3 regions of the Pseudomonas sp. WC2 genome follow, and region 3 is predicted to be linked to each of the others. Evidence: predicted binding sites of a transcription regulator. Region 3 holds the regulator's gene; each other region holds the start of a gene.
The links. Region 3 encodes sigma-54, which starts transcription at its own class of promoters, with help from an activator protein. Its sites were predicted from a motif close to ANTGGCATNNANNTTGCTNT; they were not measured.
Positions count from the first base shown of each region.

Region 1: ACQ4OE_RS21015 (CmpA/NrtA family ABC transporter substrate-binding protein) is a predicted target of sigma-54. The motif match lies at 2,017-2,036, and genes of this name have one in related genera.
Region 2: flgB (flagellar basal body rod protein FlgB) is a predicted target of sigma-54. The motif match lies at 2,628-2,647, and genes of this name have one in related genera.

Region 1 covers NZ_JBOBDR010000018.1:44,803-49,080, forward strand. Annotated here, with positions in the region: gene ACQ4OE_RS21010 (ANTAR domain-containing response regulator) at 100-675, opposite strand; gene ACQ4OE_RS21015 (CmpA/NrtA family ABC transporter substrate-binding protein) at 691-1,902, opposite strand; gene ACQ4OE_RS21020 (quinone-dependent dihydroorotate dehydrogenase) at 2,125-3,144, shown strand; gene rmf (ribosome modulation factor) at 3,311-3,526, opposite strand; gene rlmKL (bifunctional 23S rRNA (guanine(2069)-N(7))-methyltransferase RlmK/23S rRNA (guanine(2445)-N(2))-methyltransferase RlmL) at 4,059-4,278, shown strand, end outside.
Region 2 covers NZ_JBOBDR010000033.1:7,739-12,016, reverse strand. Annotated here, with positions in the region: gene flgA (flagellar basal body P-ring formation chaperone FlgA) at 1-528, opposite strand, end outside; gene ACQ4OE_RS26435 (chemotaxis protein CheV) at 611-1,543, shown strand; gene cheR (protein-glutamate O-methyltransferase CheR) at 1,590-2,417, shown strand; gene flgB (flagellar basal body rod protein FlgB) at 2,688-3,095, shown strand; gene flgC (flagellar basal body rod protein FlgC) at 3,099-3,542, shown strand; gene flgD (flagellar hook assembly protein FlgD) at 3,558-4,278, shown strand, end outside.
Region 3 covers NZ_JBOBDR010000007.1:216,279-220,556, forward strand. Annotated here, with positions in the region: gene lptB (LPS export ABC transporter ATP-binding protein) at 1-551, shown strand, start outside; gene ACQ4OE_RS11140 (RNA polymerase factor sigma-54) at 739-2,232, shown strand; gene hpf (ribosome hibernation-promoting factor, HPF/YfiA family) at 2,306-2,614, shown strand; gene ptsN (PTS IIA-like nitrogen regulatory protein PtsN) at 2,626-3,090, shown strand; gene rapZ (RNase adapter RapZ) at 3,093-3,950, shown strand; gene ACQ4OE_RS11160 (HPr family phosphocarrier protein) at 3,966-4,241, shown strand; gene ACQ4OE_RS11165 (ZIP family metal transporter) at 4,275-4,278, opposite strand, start outside.

The DNA.
Region 1 (4,278 bases), on a different contig from region 3:
CAATCGCTGGCAAGCCAGCTCTCACAGGTTCTGTGGTGTTCACAAATCCTGTGGGAGCTGGCTTGCCAGCGATGAGGCCCGTGCAGGCCCAGCAAAACCTCAGCCGAGCAGCTCACTCATGGCAATGATTTGTTCGGCCACCTGAATCAATTTCTGCTGCCGGCTCATCGCCTGCCGCCGCATCAGCGTGTAAGCCTCTTCCTCGTTGCAATCCTTCATCTTCATCAACAACCCCTTGGCCAGCTCGATCCGCTTGCGCTCAGCCAGTTGCTGATCCCGTGCCTGCAACTGCGCACGCAGCGCCTGATCACTTTCAAAACGCGCCATCGCCACATCGAGAATTGGCTGCAAACGCTGTGCGTGAATGCCTTCGACGATGTAGGCACTGACCCCGGACTTGATCGCCTGACGCATCACTCCCGGGTCATGCTCATCGGTAAACATCACGATTGGCCGGGGTTGGTCGCGGCTGACCAGCACCACTTGTTCCATGACATCGCGGCTGGGTGACTCGGTATCGATCAGGATCACGTCCGGGCGCACCGTTTCGACGCGCGCGGGCAGGTCGATGGTCAGGCCGGATTCGTCGATGACCTCGAAACCGGCCTCGGTCAGCGCCGCTTTCAGGCGTCCGACTTTTTTTGCTGTGTCGTTGATCAGCAGAATGCGCAACATGTTCGCGGTCTCCTGTCAGCGGCGGGCGAGATGGGCGACGTCGTCGCTCATCGCGTGCAGCTTGAAACTGCGCGCATAACCGGCCGGATCGCTGCCGTCCCAGATTTTGCCGTCGAGCAGCTGGCTGCTGCGCATGTCCGTGCCCCAGGCAGCAACACCGACCGCCGTGGCGGCCTCGCGATAGAGCTCGAGTTGCTGAACCTGACGGGCCACGGCGAGGTAGTCCGGATCCTCACGCAACAAACCCCAGCGACGGAATTGGGTCATGAACCACATGCCGTCGGACAAATACGGCAGATTCACTTCGCCATTGCCGTGAAAGCGCAAGGCGTGGGGATCCTGCCAGCGATTGCCGAGGCCATCGGCGTAGTCGCCGAGAAAGCGCGGCTCGATGCACGACAGCGGCGCGTCGAGATAGTCCGGCGCGCTGAGCAACTGTGCGGTGCTGCGACGGTTCTCCGGACTTTCCTCGATGAAGCGGCTGGCTTCAAGGATCGCCATCACCAGTGCTCGTGCGGTGTTCGGGTATTGCTCGACGAATTCGCGGGTGCAGCCGAGGACTTTTTCCGGGTGATCGGGCCAGATGGTCTGGCTGGTGGCGAGGGTGAGGCCGAGATCCTGCTGCACCGCGCTGGCCGCCCACGGCTCGCCGACGCAGAAGCCATCGATGCGCCCGGCCTGCAGGTGCGCAACCATTTGCGGCGGCGGCACCACCACGCTGTCGACATCCTGCAACGGATGAATGCCCTGACTCGCCAGCCAGTAATACAGCCACATCGCGTGGGTGCCGGTCGGGAAGGTTTGGGCGAAGGTGAGTTTTGCGCGGCTTTGGTGCACGTGCCGGTCCAGCGCTTCAGGACTGGTCACGCCAAGCTGTTGCAGGCCGTGGGAGAGGTTGAGGCTCTGACCGTTCTGGTTCAGGCCCATCAGCACCGCCATGTCGATCGGGGCGACGCCGCCGATGCCCAGATGCACCGCGTAGATCAATCCGTACAAGCTGTGGGCGGCATCCAGTTCGCCACTGACGAGGTTGTCGCGCAGATTCGCCCAAGAGGCCTGGCGCTTGAGGTTCAGCGTTAACCCGTAAGGCTGGGCGAAGCCCTGAGTGGCGGCGACGACGACCGAAGCACAGTCGCTCAGGGCCATGAAGCCGAGGTTGATTGCAGTCTTTTCCGGGGCATCGCTGCCATTGACCCAGGCCAGCGGCCCTACCGAAGGTTCATTCATCCAACGCCACCTCAAAAAAAAGCGTCGCCGCGGACTTTGCGCAGGCAAAACCCGGGACGACGCCATTGTCCTTGCCCGCACGCCGTCATTGGCTTGCGCGCTGATAGCGGTGAAGGTGCAAGGCATATGCCAGTCGCGGCGATTTGCGCGTGCGCCTCGCGCGGCAGGTCGATGCCCGGCTATAATCGCCGCCTCTTTTCGCCGCCCGAGTCATCGCCGCCCATGTATTCCCTGGCCCGTCAGCTGTTGTTCAAACTTTCCCCGGAAACCTCCCACGATCTGTCGCTGGATCTGATCGGCGCAGGTGGGCGTTTGGGCCTCAACGGCTTGCTGTGCAAGGCGCCGGCGAAGAAACCGGTGACGGTCATGGGCCTCGAGTTCCCGAACCCGGTGGGTCTGGCGGCCGGTCTGGACAAGAACGGCGCGGCCATCGACGGCTTCGCCCAACTGGGTTTCGGTTTTGTCGAAATCGGCACCGTGACCCCGCGTCCACAGCCGGGCAACCCGAAACCACGGATCTTCCGCCTGCCGGAAGCCGACGCGATCATCAACCGCATGGGTTTCAACAACCTCGGTGTGGATAACCTGCTGGCGCGGGTCGCTGCGGCGAAATACACAGGCGTGTTGGGCATCAACATCGGCAAGAACTTCGACACGCTGGTTGAGCGTGCGGTCGACGACTACCTGATCTGTCTGGACAAGGTCTACGCCCACGCCAGCTACGTGACGGTCAACGTCAGCTCGCCGAACACCCCGGGCCTTCGCAGCCTGCAGTTCGGCGATTCGCTCAAGCAATTGCTCGCTGACCTGGCCACGCGCCGCGCCGAACTGGCGCTGCGTCATGGCAAGCATGTGCCGCTGGCGATCAAGATCGCCCCGGACATGACTGACGAAGAAACCGCCCAGGTCGCTCAGGCGCTGATCGAAACCGGCATGGACGCGGTGATCGCGACCAACACCACCCTGAGCCGTGTTGGCGTTGAAGGCATGGAGCATGGCGACGAGGCGGGCGGTTTGTCCGGCGCGCCGGTGCGTGAGAAGAGCACCAATACTGTGAAGGTGCTGGCGGGTGAGCTGGCTGGGCGTTTGCCGATCATTGCCGCGGGCGGGATTACTGAAGGCAAACATGCGGCGGAGAAGATTCTCGCTGGTGCGAGTCTGGTGCAGATCTACTCCGGCTTCATCTATAAAGGCCCGGCGCTGATCCGCGAATCGGTAGATGCCATCGCCGCCCTGCGCTGATCCATAGACAACACTGTTCCCTACAGGTTATGCGCTTGGCGCAAAAACCCATGCAATAAAAAGGGCTCCTCGAAGGAGCCCCTGGGCCGCAGCCCGCCGTCCGGGAAGGACGTGCATGGTAAGTCGTTACAAATTCAGATTGTCGTGTCGGAATTAATGCCCTGTGTCAGCCGACGGCGTGAAGTTCGTTGAGTCTGTGGATTCCCGCAGTGCCGGTCATACCGTCCCAGTTGTCGCCGCGTCCTTCTCGCCAGCCGTTAATCCAGGCTTGACGTACCGACGGTAGAGTAAATGGGCAAAGCTCACGGGATTTGCCACCAACGCCATATTGATATCCGCGCAAAAATGCTCTTTCCAACGGATCACGCTTAAGTCTTCTCATAGGGTGTTTCCCTCACTTGTTGACTGTTTTGTGTCGCGTTGACCTCAACTGAGGTCTGGCAGAAAAAACCTGCCATGGTGCGGCTCGCTGCCGGCGTGGCGAGCCAAGGTGTTGACGCCGTTGCGACGTCAACCTGTGCTCAGTTCTAACCAATGAGTCACAGTGATGGAATGATCGTTTTGTCATAAGCACGTAACGAAAAGGGTGCTATAGCGATAAGTAACTGCGTATTTATTCAATGTTTATTGAGCAAACCCCGGTATGATCGGCCCCGCGCTGGATGATGGGCTTAATTCTTTAGTGAGAATGACCCACGTTTGCGCTGGGGTACTATTCGACGAAGGGTCGCTTTAAGACTTTTTGTTGCATCAACTTTTTTATCTGTCCTTGCATCTAAGCTCTTTTAACCCGAGCAGCGGGGATGGAACGGCACACCTTCGTGCCACGCGGGCGTTCTTTTAGAAAAGCGCCTGATTGAAAACCGGATCGGCAATGCGTTGCCGATTCACTAGCCAAAGGCTCTGGAAATACCATGTCCGACCGTTTCGAACTCTTCCTCACTTGCCCTAAAGGCCTTGAAGGCCTGCTCATCGAGGAAGCCGTCGGGCTTGGCCTTGAAGAAGCGCGCGAGCACACTTCCGCCGTGCGTGGCATGGCGACCATGGAAACCGCTTATCGCCTGTGCCTCTGGTCGCGTCTGGCCAACCGCGTGCTGTTGGTGCTCAAGCGCTTTCAGATGAAAGACGCTGAAG
Region 2 (4,278 bases), on a different contig from region 3:
TCGGGTTAATTTCTGTCCGATCGCTTCGTCTACCGAGGTCAGAAAGCCTTGATTGATCGTACTCACGTCGCGCTCACGCAAGGTCACGTCCTGCGGCTCGATAATGCCGGCGCGTTTGAGTGGCCGCGTGGTCGTCACAATCTCGCGAAACAGCCGGACTTGAGCGGGCACGAACACCGTCCAGGGGGAGCCGCCCTCACACCGAACCTTGACGGTTACCCGGCCCAAAGGACGTGCCGGACTCTCCAGCGAGGCTGTCAATTCCTTGTCGCACATAGGCATGCGCATACGCGGATCGAGCTGCTTGACCTCGATTTCGTAGCGGCCTTCCGTTTGACTGGTGGCCAGATAGTCTTCTACGGTGAACTCAAGAAAGCCCTGAGTGACGCCGATAAGCATGTCAGGCAAGGTAACCGCATCAGCATTGGCAGGGCTGCCAGCTAAAAAGCAGCAAATGGCGGACACTGCGCAAAGCCCTCGGCGAAGAGGGGATGTCAGGTGTCGGAAAAATGTCGTTTGAGCGTTCATACGAGTTAAAAAGCAAGCGCCGTGCCGTTTAGCAATGAATGTGCGTCGCAACAACACTTGGCGTTGGTGTAGGAGTCTGGGCATGGCTGGTGTAATGGATTCGGTGAACCAGCGCACGCAACTGGTAGGGCAGAATCGCCTGGAGCTGTTGTTGTTCCGTCTCGACGGTCAGCAGCTCTACGGAATCAACGTGTTCAAGGTACGGGAAGTGTTGCAGTGCCCGTCACTGACGTTGATGCCCAAGTCCAGTCCTGTCGTGTGCGGGGTGGCAAATATTCGAGGGGCAACCATTCCGATCCTTGATCTGGCAATGGCGACCGGCTCGGGGGCGTTGAAGGACAAGAAGAACCCGTTCGTGATCATCACGGAGTACAACACCAAGACCCAGGGTTTCCTGGTCCGCTCGGTGGAGCGCATCGTCAACATGAACTGGGAAGAGATTCATCCACCGCCCAAGGGCACGGGTCGCGATCATTACCTGACCGCTGTGACTCGGGTGGACAATCAGTTAGTCGAAATCATCGACGTCGAGAAAGTGCTGGCGGAAGTTGCGCCGACACCGGAAGCGATTTCGGTGGGCGTGGTCGATGTCGAGACCCAGACCAAGGCGTTGTCGCTGCGGGTACTGACGGTCGATGACTCATCGGTGGCGCGCAAGCAGGTCACGCGTTGCCTGCAGACGGTCGGCGTTGAAGTGGTCGCGCTGAACGACGGCAAGCAGGCGCTGGATTACCTGCGCAAGCTGGTCGACGAGGGCAAGAAGCCGGAAGAAGAGTTCCTGATGATGATCTCCGACATCGAGATGCCGGAGATGGACGGGTACACCCTGACGGCCGAGATCCGCGCTGACCCGCGCATGCAAAAGCTTCATATCATCCTGCATACTTCGTTGTCCGGGGTATTCAATCAGGCGATGGTCAAGAAAGTCGGTGCCGATGACTTCCTGGCCAAATTCCGTCCTGATGACCTGGCATCCCGGGTAGTCGACCGGATCAAAGCAGCAGATATCAGCTAGGGGCGCTTTGTCCCTGGCGGTCAACACGATTTAAGAGGCGGCATCATTGTCTACGGGTAATTTGGATTTCGAACAGTTCCGGGTCTTCCTGGAAAAAGCCTGTGGCATTTTGCTCGGTGAAAACAAGCAGTACCTGGTCTCGAGCCGTCTCAACAAACTGATGGAGCAGCAAGGCATCAAGTCCCTGGGTGAGCTGGTTCAGCGCATCCAGACCCAGCCGCGCAGCGGTTTGCGCGAGCAGGTGGTCGATGCCATGACGACCAACGAAACCCTGTGGTTTCGTGACACCTATCCGTTTGAAGTCTTGAAGAACAAGGTGCTGCCCGAAGCGATCAAGGCCAGCCCCAACCAGCGTCTGCGGATCTGGTCGGCAGCTTGCTCGTCGGGCCAGGAACCGTACTCGCTGTCGATGTCGATCGACGAGTTCGAGCGCAGCAACCTTGGCCAGTTGAAGATGGGCGTGCAGATCGTTGCCACTGACCTGTCCGGCCTGATGCTGACCAACTGCAAGACCGGCGAGTACGACAGCCTGGCGATCGGTCGCGGTTTGTCGCCGGAACGTCTGCAGCGTTACTTCGACCCGAAAGGGCCAGGTCGCTGGGTGATCAAGGCGCCGATCAAGAACCGCGTGGAGTTCCGCTCGTTCAACCTGCTCGACAGCTACGCAGCGCTGGGCAAATTCGACATCGTGTTCTGCCGCAACGTATTGATCTACTTCTCTGCTGAAGTGAAGAAAGACATCCTTTTGCGTATTCACAGCACGTTGAAGCCGGGTGGTTATCTGTTCCTTGGCGCTTCCGAAGCGCTGAACGGTTTGCCGGATCATTACCAGATGGTCCAGTGCAGCCCGGGGATTATTTACCAGGCGAAATGATTGCAGCGGCAATACAAAAAACGGGAAGCCTTAAGGCCTCCCGTTTTTTTATGCCCCAATTATTTCCCACGAATACCACAGGGTTCAGTGGTGTTCTCTGCGAGGCAGAAGCGGCAGAAAAGCGGCATCCGGCGGAAACCGGTTGCCGCTTTTCTGGCATTGCCGCTTTGCCGACTCCCGGCAAAGCCCCGGTTTATGGGGGGTTGATGCGTTGGCACGGCGCTTGCTAAAGCTCAGTTACGAAAAACCGGTCACCTGAAGGTTCCCGACATGAGCATCAGCTTCGATAAAGCGCTCGGCATTCACGAAAAGGCTCTGGGCTTCCGCGCCCAGCGTGCAGAAGTGCTGGCCAACAACATCGCCAACGCCGATACCCCGAACTACAAGGCGCGGGATCTGGACTTCTCCAAAGTACTGGAAGCGCAGACCCAGAAAAACGCCAACGGCACCATTGCCCTGAACATGACCAACAGCCGTCACATCGAAGCTGAAGGTCTGGGCAACGGCGACGAATCGCTGCTGTATCGCACGCCGATGCAACCTTCGATCGACCAGAACACCGTCGACGCCCAACTGGAACAGTCGAACTACGCGGAAAACGCCGTCGGCTTCCAGGCCAGCTTCACGCTGCTCAACAGCAAATTCAAAGGGCTGGTGTCAGCCCTGCGCGGAGAGTAATCCATGTCCCTGTCCAGCGTTTTCAACATTGCCGGCAGCGGCATGAGCGCTCAAACCACGCGTCTGAACACCGTGGCTTCGAACATCGCCAACGCCGAAACCGTCTCTTCGAGCATCGACCAGACCTACCGCGCCCGTCACCCGGTGTTCGCCACCATGTTCCAGGGCGGCCAGAACAGTGGCAGCAACTCGCTGTTCCAGAGCCAGGACGCCGCGGGGCAGGGCGTGCAGGTGCTCGGCGTGGTCGAAGACCAGAGCAACCTCGAAGCGCGTTACGAGCCGAACCATCCGGCGGCCGACGCCAAAGGCTACGTCTACTACCCGAACGTCAACGTGGTGGAAGAAATGGCTGACATGATTTCCGCGAGCCGGTCCTTCCAGACCAACGCCGAAATGATGAACACCGCCAAAACCATGATGCAGAAGGTCCTGACCCTCGGTCAGTAATAAGGGGCGACTGCCATGAGTGTTTCCGATACCACCAGCTCCCTGAGCATGAATGACATCCTGGCCAACTCCTCGAAGACGGCCAGCAGCACCACCACCGGCGGCATCGCGTCGGCGACCAACAGTGCAACCGGCGGTCAAGCGCTGGGCAAGGACGCGTTCCTGCAACTGCTGGTAACCCAGCTGAAAAACCAGAACCCGCTCGATCCGCAGGACAACAGCGCATTCGTTGCGCAGTTGGCGCAGTTCAGCAGCCTGGAAGGCATTACCACGCTGAACAGCACCGTCAGTTCGCTGGCCGGCAACTACAACTCGTCGCAGGCCCTGCAGGCCTCGTCGCTGGTTGGCCGTAACGTGATCGTGCAGACCAACACCGCGCAACTGGATGATCCGACCAAAGGCCTGACCGGTACGGTGAGTGTCCCGTCGTCCATCGCCGAAGGCACCGTGACCATCACCGACAAGGACGGCAACGCTGTTCGCACCATCGATCTGGGCAGCCGCGCTGCTGGTGATGCCAGCTTCACTTGGGACGGCAAGGATGCGTCGGGCACTGTGGTTCCTGTCGGCACTTACACCTTCAAAGCCAACGCGCCAATCAACGGCGCCGCGACGGACCTGGTCACTTACCTGCCGGCCACCGTCAACAGCGTGACGATCAGTCAGACCGGTGGCGAGCTGATGCTCAACCTGGCTGGCAAGGGCTCCGTCGCCCTGTCCAAAGTACAAACCATTG
Region 3 (4,278 bases):
GCGTACTGATCGATGACCTCGACGTCAGCCATCAGCCAATGCACGGTCGCGCCAAGGCCGGTATCGGCTATCTGCCGCAAGAAGCGTCGATCTTCCGCAAACTGTCGGTGGCCGACAACATCATGGCGATCCTCGAAACTCGCCAGGAACTCGACAAGGCTGGCCGCCGCAAGGAGCTGGAAAGCCTGCTGCAGGAATTCCACATCAGCCACATCCGCGACAACCTCGGCATGAGCCTGTCCGGTGGTGAACGCCGCCGGGTGGAAATCGCTCGCGCGCTGGCAACTGCGCCGAAATTCATCCTGCTCGACGAACCGTTTGCCGGTGTCGACCCGATCTCGGTCGGCGACATCAAACAGATCATCCACCACCTCAAGGCCAAAGGCATCGGTGTGTTGATCACCGACCACAACGTGCGTGAGACGCTGGATATCTGCGAAACCGCTTACATCGTCAACGACGGTCAATTGATCGCCGAAGGTGATGCAGAAACCATCCTGGCCAACGATCTGGTCAAGGAAGTGTATCTGGGTCACGAATTCCGCCTCTAAGCATGATGGTGCCCGAGTGAGCTGCGTGGGTGCTGTATCGATGAAGCAGCTTTTTCTACGCTTTAATTGTTACAGCGCTCTAGGCAAACACTTCAGTTTCAGGCATATAATTTGCTTAAGTTTGGCGCCCCGGCGCCCTGTAGTGGATGGCGCATAGCGCCGGCGAATAAGGTGTTAAGCCCCTGCCATGAAACCATCGCTAGTCTTGAGAATGGGCCAGCAGCTGACGATGACACCGCAGCTGCAACAGGCCATCCGCCTGCTCCAATTGTCGACCCTGGATCTGCAACAGGAAATCCAGGAGGCCCTGGAATCCAATCCGATGCTCGAACGCCAGGAAGAAGGCGACGACTTCGACAACTCCGATCCGCTGGCCGACAACGCCGAACAGAAGCCCAACACCGAGATCCAGGAACCGTCCTATCAGGAAACGGCCCCGACGGTAGATAACCTCGAGGACGGCGAATGGAACGAGCGCATTCCCAACGAGCTCCCGGTCGACACCGCCTGGGAAGACGTCTACCAGACCAGCGCCAGCAGCCTGCCGAGCAGCGACGATGACGAGTGGGATTTCACCACCCGCACCTCCGTCGGCGAAAGCCTGCAAAGCCACCTGCTGTGGCAACTGAACCTGGCGCCGATGTCCGACACTGATCGCCTGATCGCCGTGACCCTGATCGACTGCATCAACAATCAGGGCTATCTGGACGAAACCCTCGAAGAAATTCTTGAAGCGTTCGACCCGGAACTGGACATCGAGCTGGACGAGATCGAAGCCGTCCTCCACCGTATCCAGCAGTTCGAACCGGCCGGTATCGGCGCGCGCAACCTCGGCGAATGCCTGCTGCTGCAATTGCGCCAGCTGCCCGCCAAGACGCCTTGGCTGGCTGAAGCCAAACGCCTCGTCACCGATTACATCGACCTGCTCGGCAGCCGCGATTACAGCCAGCTGATGCGCCGCATGAAGCTCAAGGAAGATGAGCTGCGCCAGGTCATCGAACTGGTACAGACCCTCAATCCGCGGCCGGGCTCGCAGATCGAATCGACCGAAGCCGAATACGTCGTCCCGGACGTGATCGTGCGCAAGGACAACGAGCGCTGGCTGGTCGAGCTGAATCAGGAGTCGGTGCCGCGCCTTCGCGTCAACGCGCAGTACGCCGGTTTCGTCCGTCGCGCCGACACCAGCGCCGACAACACTTTCATGCGCAATCAGTTGCAGGAGGCCCGCTGGTTCATCAAGAGCCTGCAGAGCCGCAACGAAACCCTGATGAAAGTTGCCACCCAGATCGTCGAGCATCAGCGCGGTTTTCTGGAGTACGGCGACGAAGCCATGAAGCCGCTGGTCCTGCATGACATCGCCGAAGCGGTGGGCATGCATGAATCGACGATTTCCCGGGTGACCACGCAGAAATTCATGCATACCCCGCGCGGTATTTATGAACTGAAATACTTTTTCTCCAGCCACGTCAGCACCTCCGAAGGCGGCGAATGCTCGTCCACGGCGATCCGCGCGATCATCAAAAAACTGGTTGCAGCGGAAAATCAGAAAAAGCCGTTGAGTGACAGCAAGATCGCTGGTTTACTGGAGGCACAAGGCATTCAGGTGGCTCGCCGCACCGTCGCCAAGTACCGCGAATCCCTCGGGATCGCGCCTTCGAGCGAACGCAAGCGGTTGATGTAAGCCACGTTACAGCGTTCCAGTGGCAGGCTCTTCGGCCTGCCGCTTTATGCACTGGCAACGAAGGAGAAGCTGTATGCAAGTCAACATCAGTGGACACCAACTGGAAGTGACCGAACCTCTGCGCACCTACATCAACGAAAAACTCGACCGATTAGAGCGCCATTTCGACAAGATCACCAACGTGCAGGTCACGATGTGCGTCGAAAAGCTGAAGCAGAAAATCGAAGCCACCTTGCATATTCCCGGCGGAGAAGTGGTTGCCAATGCCGAGCATGACGACATGTATGCCGCCATTGACCTGCTGACCGACAAGCTGGATCGCCAACTCAAAAAGCATAAGGAAAAGACCCAAAGCCTCCTCCAGGGCGCAACCGGTCGATAACCCCCCATTCCATGATCCGACTTGAAAGTATCCTGACCCCCGGCCGTTCCCTCGTGAACGTGCCGGGCGGCAGTAAAAAGAAAGCCCTCGAACAAATTGCCAACCTGATCGCCCGGGAAGTCCCGGATCTGGAGATGCAAGATGTCTTCGAGGCTCTGATTGCCCGTGAAAAACTGGGTTCCACCGGTTTTGGCAACGGCATCGCCATTCCGCATTGCCGCCTCAAGGGCTGCACTTCGCCCATCAGCGCGCTGATGCACCTTGAAGCCCCTATCGATTTCGACGCCATCGACGGCGCTCCCGTTGACCTGCTGTTTGTTTTGCTGGTGCCGGAAGCCGCGACCGATGCGCACCTGGAGTTGCTGCGCCAGATCGCGAGCATGCTGGATCGCAAGGATGTGCGCGATAAATTGCGCAGCGCTTCGAGCAACGAAGCCTTGTATCAGGTTGTCCTGGACGAGCAGAACGGGCACTAATCATGCGCTTGATCATCGTCAGCGGTCGCTCCGGCTCGGGCAAGAGTACCGCGCTGGATGTCCTTGAGGACAACGGCTATTACTGCATCGACAACCTGCCGGCAGGCTTGCTGCCGGAACTGGCTGAACGCGCGCTGATTCACACTGAACTGGCGCAGCCGCTGGTGGCCGTGTCGATCGATGCGCGCAACCTGCCGAGCCATCTGTCGCGTTTTCCCGAACTGCTTGAAGATGCCAGAAGCAAGCACATCCAGTGCGATGTGCTGTACCTGGACGCGGACGAGGAAACCCTGCTCAAGCGTTTTTCCGAGACCCGTCGTCGCCATCCGCTGAGTAACGCCAATCGCTCGCTGGCCGAAGCGATTCACGATGAAACCGCCCTCCTCGGTCCTATCGCCGACCTGGCCGACCTGAAAATAAACACCACCAACCTGAACCTGTACCAGTTGCGCGACACCATCAAGTTGCGCCTGCTCAATCAGCCGGAGCCCGGCACTGCCTTTCTGGTCGAATCATTCGGCTTCAAACGCGGCATGCCAGTCGATGCCGATCTGGTGTTCGACGTGCGCTGCCTGCCTAATCCTTACTGGAAGCCTGAGCTGCGTGAGCAATCCGGTCTGGATGCGCCCGTCGCCGAATATCTGGCGGCGCAGCCTGAGGTCGAAGAAATGTTCCAGGACATCTTCACCTACCTGCACAAATGGCTGCCGCGCTTCGCCGCGAGCAATCGCGCCTACGTCACCATTGCCATTGGCTGCACTGGCGGGCATCACCGCTCCGTCTACCTGACTGAACGGCTGGGTCAGGCCCTGCAGAAAACCCTGAAGAACGTCCAGGTTCGCCACCGCGACCTCACCTAAAGGATTCACACCGCGATGCCTGCTCTGGAAATCGAAATCATCAACAAACTGGGCCTGCATGCCCGCGCGTCGGCCAAGTTCGTGGGCGTGGCTGGGCAGTATCCGGATTGCAAGATCAGAGTGGGCCGCACCCCCGAAACCACGGTTGATGGCAAAAGCATCATGGCGATGATGATGCTGGCGGCTGGCAAGGGCACCAAAATCTATTTGAGCACTGAAGGGCATCAGGAACAGGAAGCGCTGGATGCGCTGGTGAAGTTGATCAACAACTACTTCGACGAAGGCGGTTGATACGCCAGTGAGGGAGCTTGCTCCCTCCCCCGTTTAA